4 regions of the Bacillus mojavensis genome follow, and region 1 is predicted to be linked to each of the others. Evidence: riboswitches for the same ligand, from Rfam matches in the RefSeq annotation. Region 1 holds a riboswitch; each other region holds the start of a gene.
The links. A riboswitch is a leader RNA that binds a small molecule or an ion and turns the genes downstream of it on or off. The one in region 1 is predicted to bind S-adenosylmethionine.
Positions count from the first base shown of each region.

Region 2: it holds a riboswitch for S-adenosylmethionine, as region 1 does, so the genes downstream of both, metI (cystathionine gamma-synthase/O-acetylhomoserine thiolyase) here and HC660_RS08475 (phosphoadenylyl-sulfate reductase) in region 1, are expected to answer to the same signal.
Region 3: it holds a riboswitch for S-adenosylmethionine, as region 1 does, so the genes downstream of both, HC660_RS06055 (bifunctional homocysteine S-methyltransferase/methylenetetrahydrofolate reductase) here and HC660_RS08475 (phosphoadenylyl-sulfate reductase) in region 1, are expected to answer to the same signal.
Region 4: it holds a riboswitch for S-adenosylmethionine, as region 1 does, so the genes downstream of both, HC660_RS10000 (2-hydroxyacid dehydrogenase) here and HC660_RS08475 (phosphoadenylyl-sulfate reductase) in region 1, are expected to answer to the same signal.

Region 1 is NZ_CP051464.1:1,633,093-1,636,209, reverse strand. Features, by position in the region: gene cysP (sulfate permease) at 1-1,040, opposite strand, end outside; gene HC660_RS08475 (phosphoadenylyl-sulfate reductase) at 1,052-1,753, opposite strand; SAM riboswitch class I at 1,912-2,017, opposite strand; gene pyrE (orotate phosphoribosyltransferase) at 2,152-2,784, opposite strand; gene pyrF (orotidine-5'-phosphate decarboxylase) at 2,781-3,117, opposite strand, start outside.
Region 2 is NZ_CP051464.1:1,260,856-1,263,972, forward strand. Features, by position in the region: gene HC660_RS06505 (YjcG family protein) at 1-312, opposite strand, end outside; gene HC660_RS06510 (esterase family protein) at 341-1,063, opposite strand; SAM riboswitch class I at 1,230-1,350, shown strand; gene metI (cystathionine gamma-synthase/O-acetylhomoserine thiolyase) at 1,418-2,539, shown strand; gene metC (cystathionine beta-lyase) at 2,532-3,117, shown strand, end outside.
Region 3 is NZ_CP051464.1:1,182,652-1,185,768, reverse strand. Features, by position in the region: partial or broken gene HC660_RS06065 (CvfB family protein) at 1-540, opposite strand, end outside; gene HC660_RS06060 (YajQ family cyclic di-GMP-binding protein) at 639-1,130, shown strand; SAM riboswitch class I at 1,238-1,356, shown strand; gene HC660_RS06055 (bifunctional homocysteine S-methyltransferase/methylenetetrahydrofolate reductase) at 1,447-3,117, shown strand, end outside.
Region 4 is NZ_CP051464.1:1,958,577-1,961,693, forward strand. Features, by position in the region: gene HC660_RS09995 (FGGY-family carbohydrate kinase) at 1-350, opposite strand, end outside; gene HC660_RS10000 (2-hydroxyacid dehydrogenase) at 369-1,442, opposite strand; SAM riboswitch class I at 1,489-1,580, opposite strand; gene HC660_RS10005 (molybdopterin oxidoreductase family protein) at 1,729-3,117, shown strand, end outside.

The DNA.
Region 1 (3,117 bases):
ACAGAGCGTCTCTCTTTACGAATGGCTTTTGTCAGGCTGACAGCACCGCCTGCAGCTAAAAGCACACTTACCATGATAAAGATTGAATAATAATCCGCCTTTAAAAACATAGAGACAAGCAAATAAGAGATGGATAAAGATAAAAACGGCGACACGATCCATACTTTCAGCATCGTTTGAACGACCTGTTTATGAAATACGTTTGGGCCGTTTTTCGCCATGCCTATTCCGATAATAGACGATGACGTTACTTGCGCCAAGGGTACTGGCATTCCAAATATAGAACTGATAATCACCAGTCCTGCTCCTGTTCCGGATAGGAGAATGCCTTCTCCTTTTGAAAACCTTGTAATTTTCTTCCCGTTTGTTTCTAATACCCTGCGGCCTAATATCAGTGCGCCCAGAGCTACAAAAGCTCCCCCATACAGGGTTCCTTTCTCTACATCCAGTACGCCGGCAGCCACTAACGGGCCAACGGCATTCGCCACATTGTTCATGCCCGCAGAGAACGCTTCAAAAAAACCAGCGCATAGCAAAAGGATGCCAAGGACGTTTTGTTTTCGGGAAGACGTAATTTCAATCTTAAAATAACGAAACAGCTTTGCTACAAAAAATGTGAAACCGAAAGCGAACAGCGGAACGAAAATCCAAAATGAAACAATAATCAGAAGATTGTTTACAAACAACACTTTGTACGCCACGCCCACGCCGACAACTGCCCCGACCGTCACTTCACTTGTCGATAAAGGAATGCCGAGCAGATTAGCTGTAAATAGCGACAGCGCAGCAGCCCCGATAATGATGCAAACAATCGTCAGTGTAATCGTCTGTTCGGGGATAATCCCAGAGCTGATGGTTTTCAAAACTCCGCCCCCGCCAATGACAGCCCCGGCCAGCACACCAACGGCGCATATGATCAAAGCGTAGGTTTTCTTTTTGATGGCCCCAGATCCGTAAGCAACTCCCATTGAAGCTGCAGCGCCGCTTGCGCCAATATTCACTGCAAAAAACAAGCTAAATAAAATAGCGGCTAATTCCATTTTGCAGCTCCTTATTCATGCAGTCCGCATTCTGTTTTCGCCTTACCGTTCCATCTTCCTGAGCGCAAGTCCTCTGCAGTAAATGCAGGTGACGTACAAGGCGCGCAGCCAATACTTGGATACCCTTGGTCGTGGAGCGGATTGTAGTCCAGCTCATTTCGAGAAGTGTATCTCCAGATGTCTTTCCAAGTCCAATGGATAAGCGGGCAAACTTTTACTGATTTGAATTTCTCATCTTTGTTTAAGAAATTCGTATTGGCACGGCTTGGCCCTTGATCGCGGCGCAGGCCGGAGAGCCATGCCGGGTGGCCGGAAAGCGCCTCTCTTAAAGGAACGATCTTTCTGAGATAGCAGCATTGATTCGGCTCTCTTTCCCACAGTTTATCACCGTGTTCTTCCGCCTGTTCCACAAGAGTAAGGTTCGGTTTCTTCAGGATGATATGAAGGCCGGGGTAGCGCTCCTTGACGCGTTCTATCGTTTCATAGGTTTCTTTAAAATGAAGCCCTGTATCGAGAAATACAATCTCTGCGTCTTTTTTCACTTTATAGATTAAGTCAATCAGAACGATTCCTTCAATTCCGAAACTGCAGGCATAAACAAGCTGATTGCCGTAATGGCCGTAAGCCCATTTTAAAACTGACAGCGCCCCTTTATAAGGATCGTCCTCTGGAAATGTAATCGTTGGTTCTTCCCAATTATCGTACGTTAACATTTCTTCTTTCCTCCTTTCGGAGACAAACAAACAGTAGCTTTCTGCCGGTTGTCTTTTCCCATTGTAATGTGATGCGGCTGCTGTTTTCTCCGTAAACAGCCCCTCTTAAAATAAAAAACTTTCAATCCGGCGGAAAGAAAGACAGGAACTGCATGTAGCCCTTATCTTTCAAAATGGAATACATTTTGCTGGAAGTAGCACCTTACACATTGTGCAGGTTGCCGGGCTTCATAGGACCAGTCCCTCAGCCGCTCTTGATAAGTTTTTCAGATTTGTAGTAAATTTTAGCACAATTCTAACATAAGTCAACCCGAGTTTTTTTATAGGATTAATAAAAAAACAGACCCAAAGGCCTGTTTTCAATCGTGGCAAGGCATTAAAGCTCTTCAATTTATTTTTTAATTTTTAAACCAATCTTTTGACTCGGGATTCATTTTCCATGTTTGCAGCTTCTTCAGGTCGTCTGTATGAATATTTCCATTTTCAAGTGCAACCTCTGTCAGTGTGTCATAATCAGTTAACGAGTAGTATGGAAGATCAGCCTCAGCAAACGCTTCCTGCGCTTTAGGAAGTCCGTACGTAAAGATTGATACTACACCAAGCACTTCACAGCCAGCGGCTTTTAGAGCTGCTGCAGCTTCGAGTACGCTGCCCCCTGTGGAAATTAAATCTTCAATGACAACTGTTTTTTGGCCTTTTTGAACGGCACCCTCAATTTGATTGCCTTTTCCGTGTGCTTTTGGTTTGCTTCTCACATAACACATCGGCAGGTTCAAACGGTCAGCCGCCAATGCCGCATGAGGGATACCTGCTGTCGCTGTTCCTGCGATCATCTCAGCTTCCGGGAAATGCTCCTGGATAAGCTTGCTGATGCCTGCAACAACATCATTTCTTACCTCTGGGAAAGAAAGGGTAAGGCGATTGTCACAGTAAATTGGCGATAAAATGCCGCTCGCCCATGTAAACGGATCATTTGGGCGTAAAAATACAGCTTGAATGTCTAATAGATGTTTTGCGATGATTTGTTTCATTGTTTGAGTCCCTCCCATTCGAGTTTGACAGCTTCATAGGCTTTCAGCGGATTTGCAGCTTTTGTAATAGAGCGTCCTACAACAATGGCTGATGACCCTTTTTCTCTTGCTATAGAAGGCGTTGCGACACGCACTTGATCATTCGCAGTGTCTGCTGACATACGGATACCCGGGGTCACCGTCAGAAACGACGGCGACACTGCTTCGTAAATGGCTTTTGCTTCATGAACGGAGCACACCACTCCATCTAGTCCGCTATTCTCCGCCAGTTTGCTGTAGTGCACTACCGTGTCAATGAGAGGCTTTCTGATGAGCAGCTCCTCCTTCACCATT
Region 2 (3,117 bases), 370 kb from region 1:
TAATACACCGGTGTAAAGTTTTTCATTCAGTGTTTTTAATTCTTCCGTCGGCTCTGCTTTAATGTAAATGACATTATTGACAGGCGCAAAAGAACTGTATTTGGTCATTTTGAGAACAATCGGATGAGATTCTTTAGCGATTTCTCTCAATTGTGATACCAATTCACCGGCTTCCTCTTCTGTAAATTCAAATGAAGATCTCAGCGTCAAATGAGGCGGGATCAGGGAATAGCTCGGATCATAGCGCTTTCTGTAAGAGTTCGCGAGATCTTGCAGTTTTTTTGATGGAAATAAAACGATTCCGTATTTCATAGTATGTCCCTCCTGAAAATAAAGTATGTTAGAGCATTTTTTTCAGCGCCGGCGTAATGAGCGGCTGCCAGTATGTCCACTTGTGGTCTCCGTCAAATGGCTCAAAATAATAATCGGAAAGCTTCTCCTCCAAGAGCATTTTCAGCTCCTGATTCGGTTCTGTGAAGTCCAAAATATTGCCGTCTGTCGTATGGACATCTGTTTCTTTTGTTCCGATTTGGTGGTAAAGAGAGAGGTGTTTGATGTCGTCTGACTGTCTCACGGCATCTAATACATGTTGATCAACATAGGGAGACTGCATGATGATATTCCCAAACATATTTGGATAATCAAGCGCTGTCATAAGAGAAACGGTCGCTCCGAGAGAATCACCGATCAGTGTCCGCCCGTAGCCGACTTGGTACGTCGGAAATTCATGATCCGCAAAAGGAACTAGCTCGTGGGCAATAAATCGTTTATATGCCGAAAACTTAGAACCTTCCGGATGATAGGTTTTTCTGCGTTCTTTTACATCCTTGTAAGGAACACCGATAATAATGCTTCGGTCTATTTCTCTTTTAGACAGCAATTCCTCCACTTGTCTGCCGATTCTCCCCAGCCTGAAATAATCGTGGCCGTCCTGCGCGATAATAAGATGATATTTATAAAGAGGGGAGTAGTTTGACGGCAGATAAACGAGTACTGTCATTTCCTCGTTAAGCTCTTTTGAAAAGAGCTTCTTTTCTTGAACTGTGCCGTTTTTCGGTGCCATAATACATTCCTCCAGGACATCACTAGACTTTCTTGCATTTGAAATTATTGTACCATGAATTATTAGAAATTTCTCTCTTTAAACCGTTCGGAACTCGAAGAAAAAAGTATTGAAATAAACTGCAAATTGCGCTAATATAAAACAATCAGAAAATTGAAACCGATATTTCTTATCGTGAGAGGTGGAGGGACTGGCCCTTAGAAACCTCAGCAACCGGCTTGCTTTGCATATGCAAAGCGCCAAGGTGCTAAATCCAGCAAGCGTTTTTTATGCTTGGAAGATAAGAAGAAGCGTTAAACCCCTTCTTCTTATGAAGAAGGGGTTTTTATTATGAAAAGGGAAGGTGTCAGCTATATGTCACAGCACGTTGAAACGAAATTAGCCCAAATCGGAAACCGAAGCGATGAAGTAACAGGAACAGTGAGTCCCCCTATTTATTTATCAACAGCATACCGCCACAGAGGGATCGGTGAATCAACCGGATTTGATTATGTTCGGACAAAAAACCCGACACGCCAGCTTGTTGAGGACGCGATTGCCAGTTTAGAAAATGGAGCGAGAGGGCTTGCTTTCAGTTCGGGAATGGCAGCAATTCAAACGATTATGGCGCTGTTTAAAAGCGGGGATGAACTGATCGTTTCATCGGACTTGTATGGCGGCACGTACCGTCTGTTTGAAAATGAATGGAAAAAATACGGCTTGACCTTTTATTATGATGATTTCAATGATGAGGACTGTTTACGCTCCAAAATTACACCAAATACAAAAGCAGTGTTTGTGGAAACACCGACAAATCCGCTGATGCAGGAGGCGGACATTGAAAAAATCGCTCGGATTTCAAAAGAGCACGATCTTCTGGTGATTGTTGACAACACATTTTATACACCGGTTTTGCAGCGTCCGCTTGAGCTTGGAGCCGACATTGTCATTCACAGCGCAACCAAATATTTAGGCGGGCATAACGATCTGCTTGCAGGGCTTGTCGTTGTCAAGGATGAACAGCTTGGAGAAGAAATGTTTCAGCATCAAAACGCCATCGGCGCCGTCCTGCCTCCGTTTGACTCATGGCTTTTGATGAGAGGAATGAAGACGCTCAGTCTCAGAATGCGCCAGCATCAGGCGAACGCTCAGGAGTTAGCGGCCTTTTTAGAGAAGCAAGAAGAAATCAAGGATGTGCTTTACCCGGGAAAAGGAGGCATGCTGTCCTTCCGTCTGCAAAAAGAAGAATGGGTGAATCCATTTTTAAAAGCACTGAAAACGATTTGCTTTGCGGAAAGCCTCGGCGGGGTGGAGAGCTTTATTACATATCCTGCCACACAGACACACATGGACATTCCTGAAGAGATCCGCATCGCAAACGGCGTCTGCAACCGTTTGCTGCGCTTCTCGGTCGGAATTGAGCATGCCGAAGATTTAAAAGAGGACCTAAAACAGGCGTTATGTCAGGTCAAAGAGGGAGCTGTTTCATATGAGTAATCATAATTGGACGCTGGAGACCCAGCTCGTGCACAATCCATTTAAAACAGACGGCGCAACCGGGGCGGTCAGTGTACCGATCCAGCACGCCTCGACCTTCCACCAATCTTCATTTGAAGCGTTTGGCGCATATGATTACAGCCGCTCAGGCACGCCGACAAGAACAGCACTCGAAGAAACAATTGCCGCACTGGAAGGCGGAACGAGAGGATTTGCTTTCAGTTCAGGCATGGCTGCGATCTCAACAGCATTTTTACTTCTCTCACAGGGCGATCACGTTCTTGTGACAGAAGATGTATACGGCGGAACCTTCCGCATGGTGACAGAGGTTTTGACCCGTTTTGGCATTGAGCACACGTTTGTTGATATGACAGATATCAACGAAGTGGCGCGGAGTATCCAGCCAAACACAAAGGTCATTTACATGGAGACACCGTCAAATCCGACACTTGGGATTACTGATATTAAAGCGGTTGTCCAGCTTGCAAAAGAAAACGGCTGTCTGACCTTTCTGGATAATACATTCATGACACCGGCACTGCAGCGTCCGCTTGATCTCGGCGTGGATATTGTGCTTC
Region 3 (3,117 bases), 450 kb from region 1:
AAGCGATCAGCCTGTACACCGTTCCGGTCAGCTCTTTATTCATCAGGTCGTCTGAAGCGTCCGTAAACAGCTCGCTGATGATATCCTCCGGTGCGGGTTTGGCAAACATGCGCCCCCGATTCGTCACCTTCAGCATACAGTAGAGCTTATCCCCTTTTTGCGGCCAAACATCTTCATACGGCGGCAGATGCTCTGTTGCGACAAGCGCGTCTTTCGAGAGGCCGACATCGACGAATACGCCCATATCCTCTACCGTGTCCACTACCTCTACCCAACCGTATTCATCCGCGCTGATGACCGGAATTTTCATCGTTGCTGCGAGCCGTTCCTGCTGGTCAACGTATATAAAGACCTCTACCTCATCTCTGTCTTCTATATCCTCTGTCACTTCACTGTTATGTAAGAGAATCGTATCTTCTCCATCGGTTAAAAAGTAACCGAAGTCAGTTTCGTGATCTATACTCAAGGTTAACTGCTGCCCTGGTCTCATGCTATCGTCCTTCCTCTTCCCGCTGATTTCACTGCGGATCTTGTTAACATTTTTTCCAATCATCACAAATTGATTCTTTGTTCTGTTGGAAGTTTCTCTTTATTCTACTATAATCAACACATAAGTTAAATGTTATGGAGGTTTTCATATGGCAAAAGAAAGTTCTTTTGATATTGTATCCAAGGTGGAGCTCCCTGAGGTGCAAAACGCGATTCAAATCGCACTGAAGGAAATCAGCACACGCTATGACTTCAAAGGGAGCAAAAGTGACATTTCATTAGATAAAGAAGAGCTTGTTCTTATTTCCGATGATGAATTTAAATTAAGCCAGCTCAAGGATGTGCTTGTCAGCAAATTGATTAAGCGCAACGTCCCGACAAAAAATATTGATTACGCCAAAATTGAGAATGCGTCCGGCGGCACCGTGCGCCAGCGTGCAAAGCTCGTTCAAGGGATTGACAAAGACAACGCAAAAAAAATCAATACGATCATCAAAAACTCCGGACTGAAAGTGAAATCTCAGGTACAGGATGATCAAGTGCGTGTCACTGGAAAAAACAAGGATGATCTTCAGCAGGTTATCGCAGCAGTTCGAGGTGCCGATCTGCCAATTGACGTTCAATTTATAAATTTCAGATAAATTTTTCTGATTCCTATTGATTATTGTCTTTATTTTCGGTAAATTTGGAGAAAGGGAAAATGCCAGGCATCTTTTGGCAGCTCCTGAACATTAAAATTTCATATCCGTTCTTATCAAGAGAAGCAGAGGGACTGGCCCGACGAAGCTTCAGCAACCGGTGTAATGGCGCATTTGCCATGACCAAGGTGCTAAATCCAGCAAGCTCGAACAGCTTGGAAGATAAGAAGAGACAATATCACTGACAAAGTCTTCTTCTTAAGAGGACTTTTTTTATTTCTCTTTTTTCCTTGCTGAATGTGAATAAAGGAGGCAGACAATGGGACTTTTAGAAGATTTGAAGAAACAGGTGTTAATCGGTGACGGCGCAATGGGCACGCTGCTTTACTCCTACGGAATAGATAGATGCTTTGAGGAGCTTAATATTTCTAAACCCGAGGAAATTCAGCGTATACATAAAGCTTATGTCGAGGCGGGAGCAAACATCATTCAAACCAACACGTACGGAGCGAATTATATTAAATTATCGAGGCACGGCCTTGAAGATGACATCAAAAAAATGAATCAGGAAGCAGTAAAAATTGCGCGGGCTTCCGCAGACGATGCGTATGTGCTCGGGACAATGGGAGGCATCCGCACGTTTAACAAAAACGCATACAGCCTTGACGAAATCAAACGAAGCTTTCGCGAACAGCTGTATTTACTGCTGCATGAAGAACCGGACGGGTTGCTGTTAGAAACGTATTATGATTTGGAAGAAGCCCGTGAAGTGCTGAAAATCGCCCGGAAAGAAACCGATCTTCCGATTATGCTGAATGTATCCATGCATGAGCAGGGTGTGCTTCAGGACGGAACGCCGCTTTCTGATGCGCTGCGCTCGATTGCGGATCTCGGTGCCGATATCGTCGGCATGAACTGCCGGCTCGGCCCTTACCACATGATTGAAGCGCTCAGTGAAGTGCCGATTTTTGATGACGTGTTTTTATCTGTCTACCCGAACAGCAGCCTCCCCTCTCTCGAAGAAGGGCGGCTCGTATATGAAACTGACGATACGTATTTTCAAAACAGCGCAGCTGAGTTCCGCAAGCAAGGCGCGCGGATTATCGGCGGCTGCTGCGGCACAACGCCAAACCACATCCGGGCCATGGCAGAGGCTGTGGGCGGGCTCGCTCCCATTACGGAAAAGCATGTAAAGGTTCGGGCAAAGGAATTGGTGACTGTCCAGCACGAACGGACAGAGCCGGGGTTGGATGAAATCGCTGCGAAAAAGCGCTCCATTATTGTTGAGCTGGACCCGCCGAAGAAATTGAGCTTTGACAAATTTCTGTCCGCCGCTGCTGAATTAAAAGAAGCGGGAATCGACGCCCTGACGCTCGCCGATAACTCACTGGCAACCCCGCGGATCAGCAATGTTGCCTGCGGCGCCCTTGTTAAGCAGCAGCTCGATATGCGGTCTCTTGTCCATCTTACGTGCCGGGACCGAAACATTATCGGCCTCCAGTCACATCTAATGGGACTCGACACATTAGGGCTGCATGATGTGCTGGCGATTACCGGCGATCCTTCTAAAATCGGTGATTTCCCGGGTGCAACGTCTGTCTATGACTTAACGTCCTTTGATTTAATCAGGCTGATTAAACAGTTCAATGAAGGGCTGTCTCTGTCCGGAAAACCGCTCGGAAAGAAAACCAATTTCTCAGTGGCAGCTGCTTTTAACCCAAACGTCCGCCATCTCGATAAAGCCGTAAAACGGCTGGAGAAAAAAATGGACTGCGGCGCTGATTATTTTATCTCACAGCCCGTCTATTCGGAGCAGCAGCTTGTCGATATTCATAATGAAACCAAGCATTTGAAGACTCCGATTTATATCGGCGTTATGCCGCTGACAAGCAGCCGGAACGCTGAGTTTATCCATAATGAAATTCCCGGCATCAAACTGTCCGATTCCATTCGCGAAAAAATGGCGCGTGCCGGCGAAGATAAAGAGAAA
Region 4 (3,117 bases), 330 kb from region 1:
CGATTCGGTATATTTCCCTCCCACTCCCTGCCCCGATTGTCAATGTTCGGCAGACCGAGGAAAGACTCACCATTTTGATCGAGCAGCACGATCCCCTGTCTTTGACTTGTTGAAGTGAGACCAATAATTTCAATATGATGAGAACGAGACATCGCACGTTTAGCCAGATTCATGATTTGATTCCACAGCGCCTGTGGAGAAAAATAGCGGCTGTCCGGATAAAGCGGCTCGGCCGTATATACAATGTCCTCCCGTTCAACCGTTTGAACGCTGCCCGACACACTTACGACTGCAACTCTTGCATTGCCAGTGCCAATGTCAAATACGAGATAACCTTTTTGTTTCGTCATCCTGATGCCCTCCTTTTCTTACACCTCTGCTGTAAGATCGTTTCTGTTATATAAAGTCGGAATATTGAGAGTTTTTTCACCCTTCCACTTTTTAAGCGCTTCGTTCAGAATGGTAACGTGATGATCCTCCACTTCAAATGTTGCCCCTGCTAAATGAGGTGTTGCCAGAACATTAGGCAATGAGATAAATTCATAATCCGATTCCTCTGGAGGCTCGTGATAAAAAACGTCTAATATCGCTCCCCTGATTTTACTTTCTTTCAGTACAGATAAAAGATCCTCTCGGTTCACTACGACAGCTCGTGATGTATTCACGAAAATGGCGCTCTCTTTCATCAAGTCAAAATACGAACGATCAATGAGGCCAAGCGTATCATCTGTACGCGGCAGATGAACAGAAACGATATCACTGTCAGAAAAAACCTTCTCCAGAGAAACTTTTTCATATAGCTGATGATCGTGGTGTACGTATGGATCGTAATACAAAACCTTGCAGTCAAATGCAGTCAACAGTTTTGCGATCCTTTGCCCAACCGCTCCGAATCCCACCATACCCACGGTTTTTCCTGTTATTTCATTACCTTTGAATTTGGCATACGCCTGCAAATAATCGCTGTTCCATTTTCCATCTTGTAGCCATTGATTTGAGGTATTCGTATGACGGAGAAATGAAATTACATTTCCGATAAACATTTCAGCAACAGCTTGTGCGTTTCGCCCAGGCGTATAGAAAACCGGAATGTCTCTGTTTGACGCTGCTGTCACATCAACATTGGAAGGCATCCCCCTGCATACTCCCACGAATGAAAGTGCCGGCATTGATGCGAACACGTTTTCTGTCACTTGATCAAGCTCAGTAATCAACCCCGTCGCATTTGACTCTTGTAATAGCTGAATCAATTCTTCTTCTCTGTATGCCCGGCCGTTTTCTTTCCAAGACTGATAAACAACGGAACCGAACAATTTTTCAAGCTCTTTTCGTCCTTCTTCGTTATACGGTGCTGTAATCAAAACCGTCATGATGCAAAACATCCTTTTCATTGTTATTTTCCACACAAAAAAATCTCTCTCCAAAGATGGAAAGAGATTCATGTATAGGCGCACTCTGCCACAGACAGAAGCCGGTATAAACCTTACTTTCCTATCTTTCAAGCTGACGCTTGCTGGAATTGGCACAATAATGTTGCCGAGGTTTCATAGGGCCAGTCCCTCCACCTCTCTTGATAGAAAATGTTTTGTATGTAATTTTCAGAATTAAGAATACGTTAATCATAAAGAAGACCCAGATTGATGTCAATGTCTTTTTTTCAGAATTGACGTTATCATTCGAAATGTTATAATTCTTACAATATATCTAACTAGGGAGAGGAACTGGGCTATGAAATCGTTTGCCACTCAACAAAACGGCATTTTTAAATCCGTTTGCTCACTGGACTGCCCGGACCAGTGCGGATTACTGGTACATAAAAAAGACGGGAAGATTGTGAAAGTGCAGGGTGATCCTGATCATCCCGTGACAGCCGGAAATATATGCAACAAAGTACGAAATATGGCTGAGCGCATCTATGATGAGAAGCGGCTGACGACTCCGCTGAAACGAATAGGTATGAAGGGCGAGGCAGAGTTTAAACCAATTTCTTGGGAGGAAGCGATTGACACCATCACATCTCGCTGGAAACAGCTGATTGATGAAGAAGGGGCTGAAAGCATACTGCCTTACAGCTTTTACGGCAATATGGGAAAATTAACGGCTGAAGGAATGGACCGCCGCTTCTTTTACCGTCTGGGCTCAAGCCAGCTTGAGCGGACGATTTGCAGCAAAGCCGGTTCAGAAGGCTATAAATATACCATGGGTGTGAGTGCTGGAATCGATCCTGAAGAAACGATTCATACAAAACTGTTTATCTTTTGGGGAATTAACGCAGTCAGCACAAACATGCATCAAATTACAATCGCACAAAAAGCACGGAAAAAAGGCGCAAAAATTGTTGTAATTGATGTGCATAAAAATCAGACAGGGCGTCTCGCAGATTGGTTTATTCCTATAAAACCCGGTACCGACAGCGCGCTTGCCCTTGGAATCATGCACATATTATTTAAAGAAAACCTTTACGATGAAGCGTTTCTATCAGAATATACAGTCGGCTATGAAGAATTGCGCGAGCATGTGAAACAGTATCATCCAGAAAAGGTATCGCTGATCACTGGTGTCAGTACCGACGATATCTATCAGCTGGCAAAAATGTATGGTGAAACCTCCCCTTCCTTTATCAGAATCGGAAACGGCCTTCAGCATCACGACAACGGTGGGATGATTGTTAGAACGATTGCCTGTCTTCCGGCGATTACCGGTCAATGGATGCATACAGGAGGCGGTGCCATCAAGCATAACAGCGGAATTTTAGAATATAACACCAACGCGCTTCAGCGTCCTGATTTACTGAAAGGCCGCACACCGAGATCGTTTAATATGAACCAGCTGGGCAGAGTCCTTCTGGAAACAGACCCTCCTGTTCGCTCCCTCTTTATTTATGGGACGAACCCAGCCGTTGTGGCGCCAGAAGCGAACAAAGTCAGACAAGGCCTCCTGCGGGATGACTTGTTCACCGTGGTTCATGATTTGTTTTTGACAGAAACAGCCAAATATGCGGACATTGTACTGCCTGCTACATCTGCTTTTGAAAATACTGATTTTTACACCTCATACTGGCACCATTACATTCAGCTTCAGCAGCCGGTGATTGAGAAATACGGAGAAAGTAAGTCT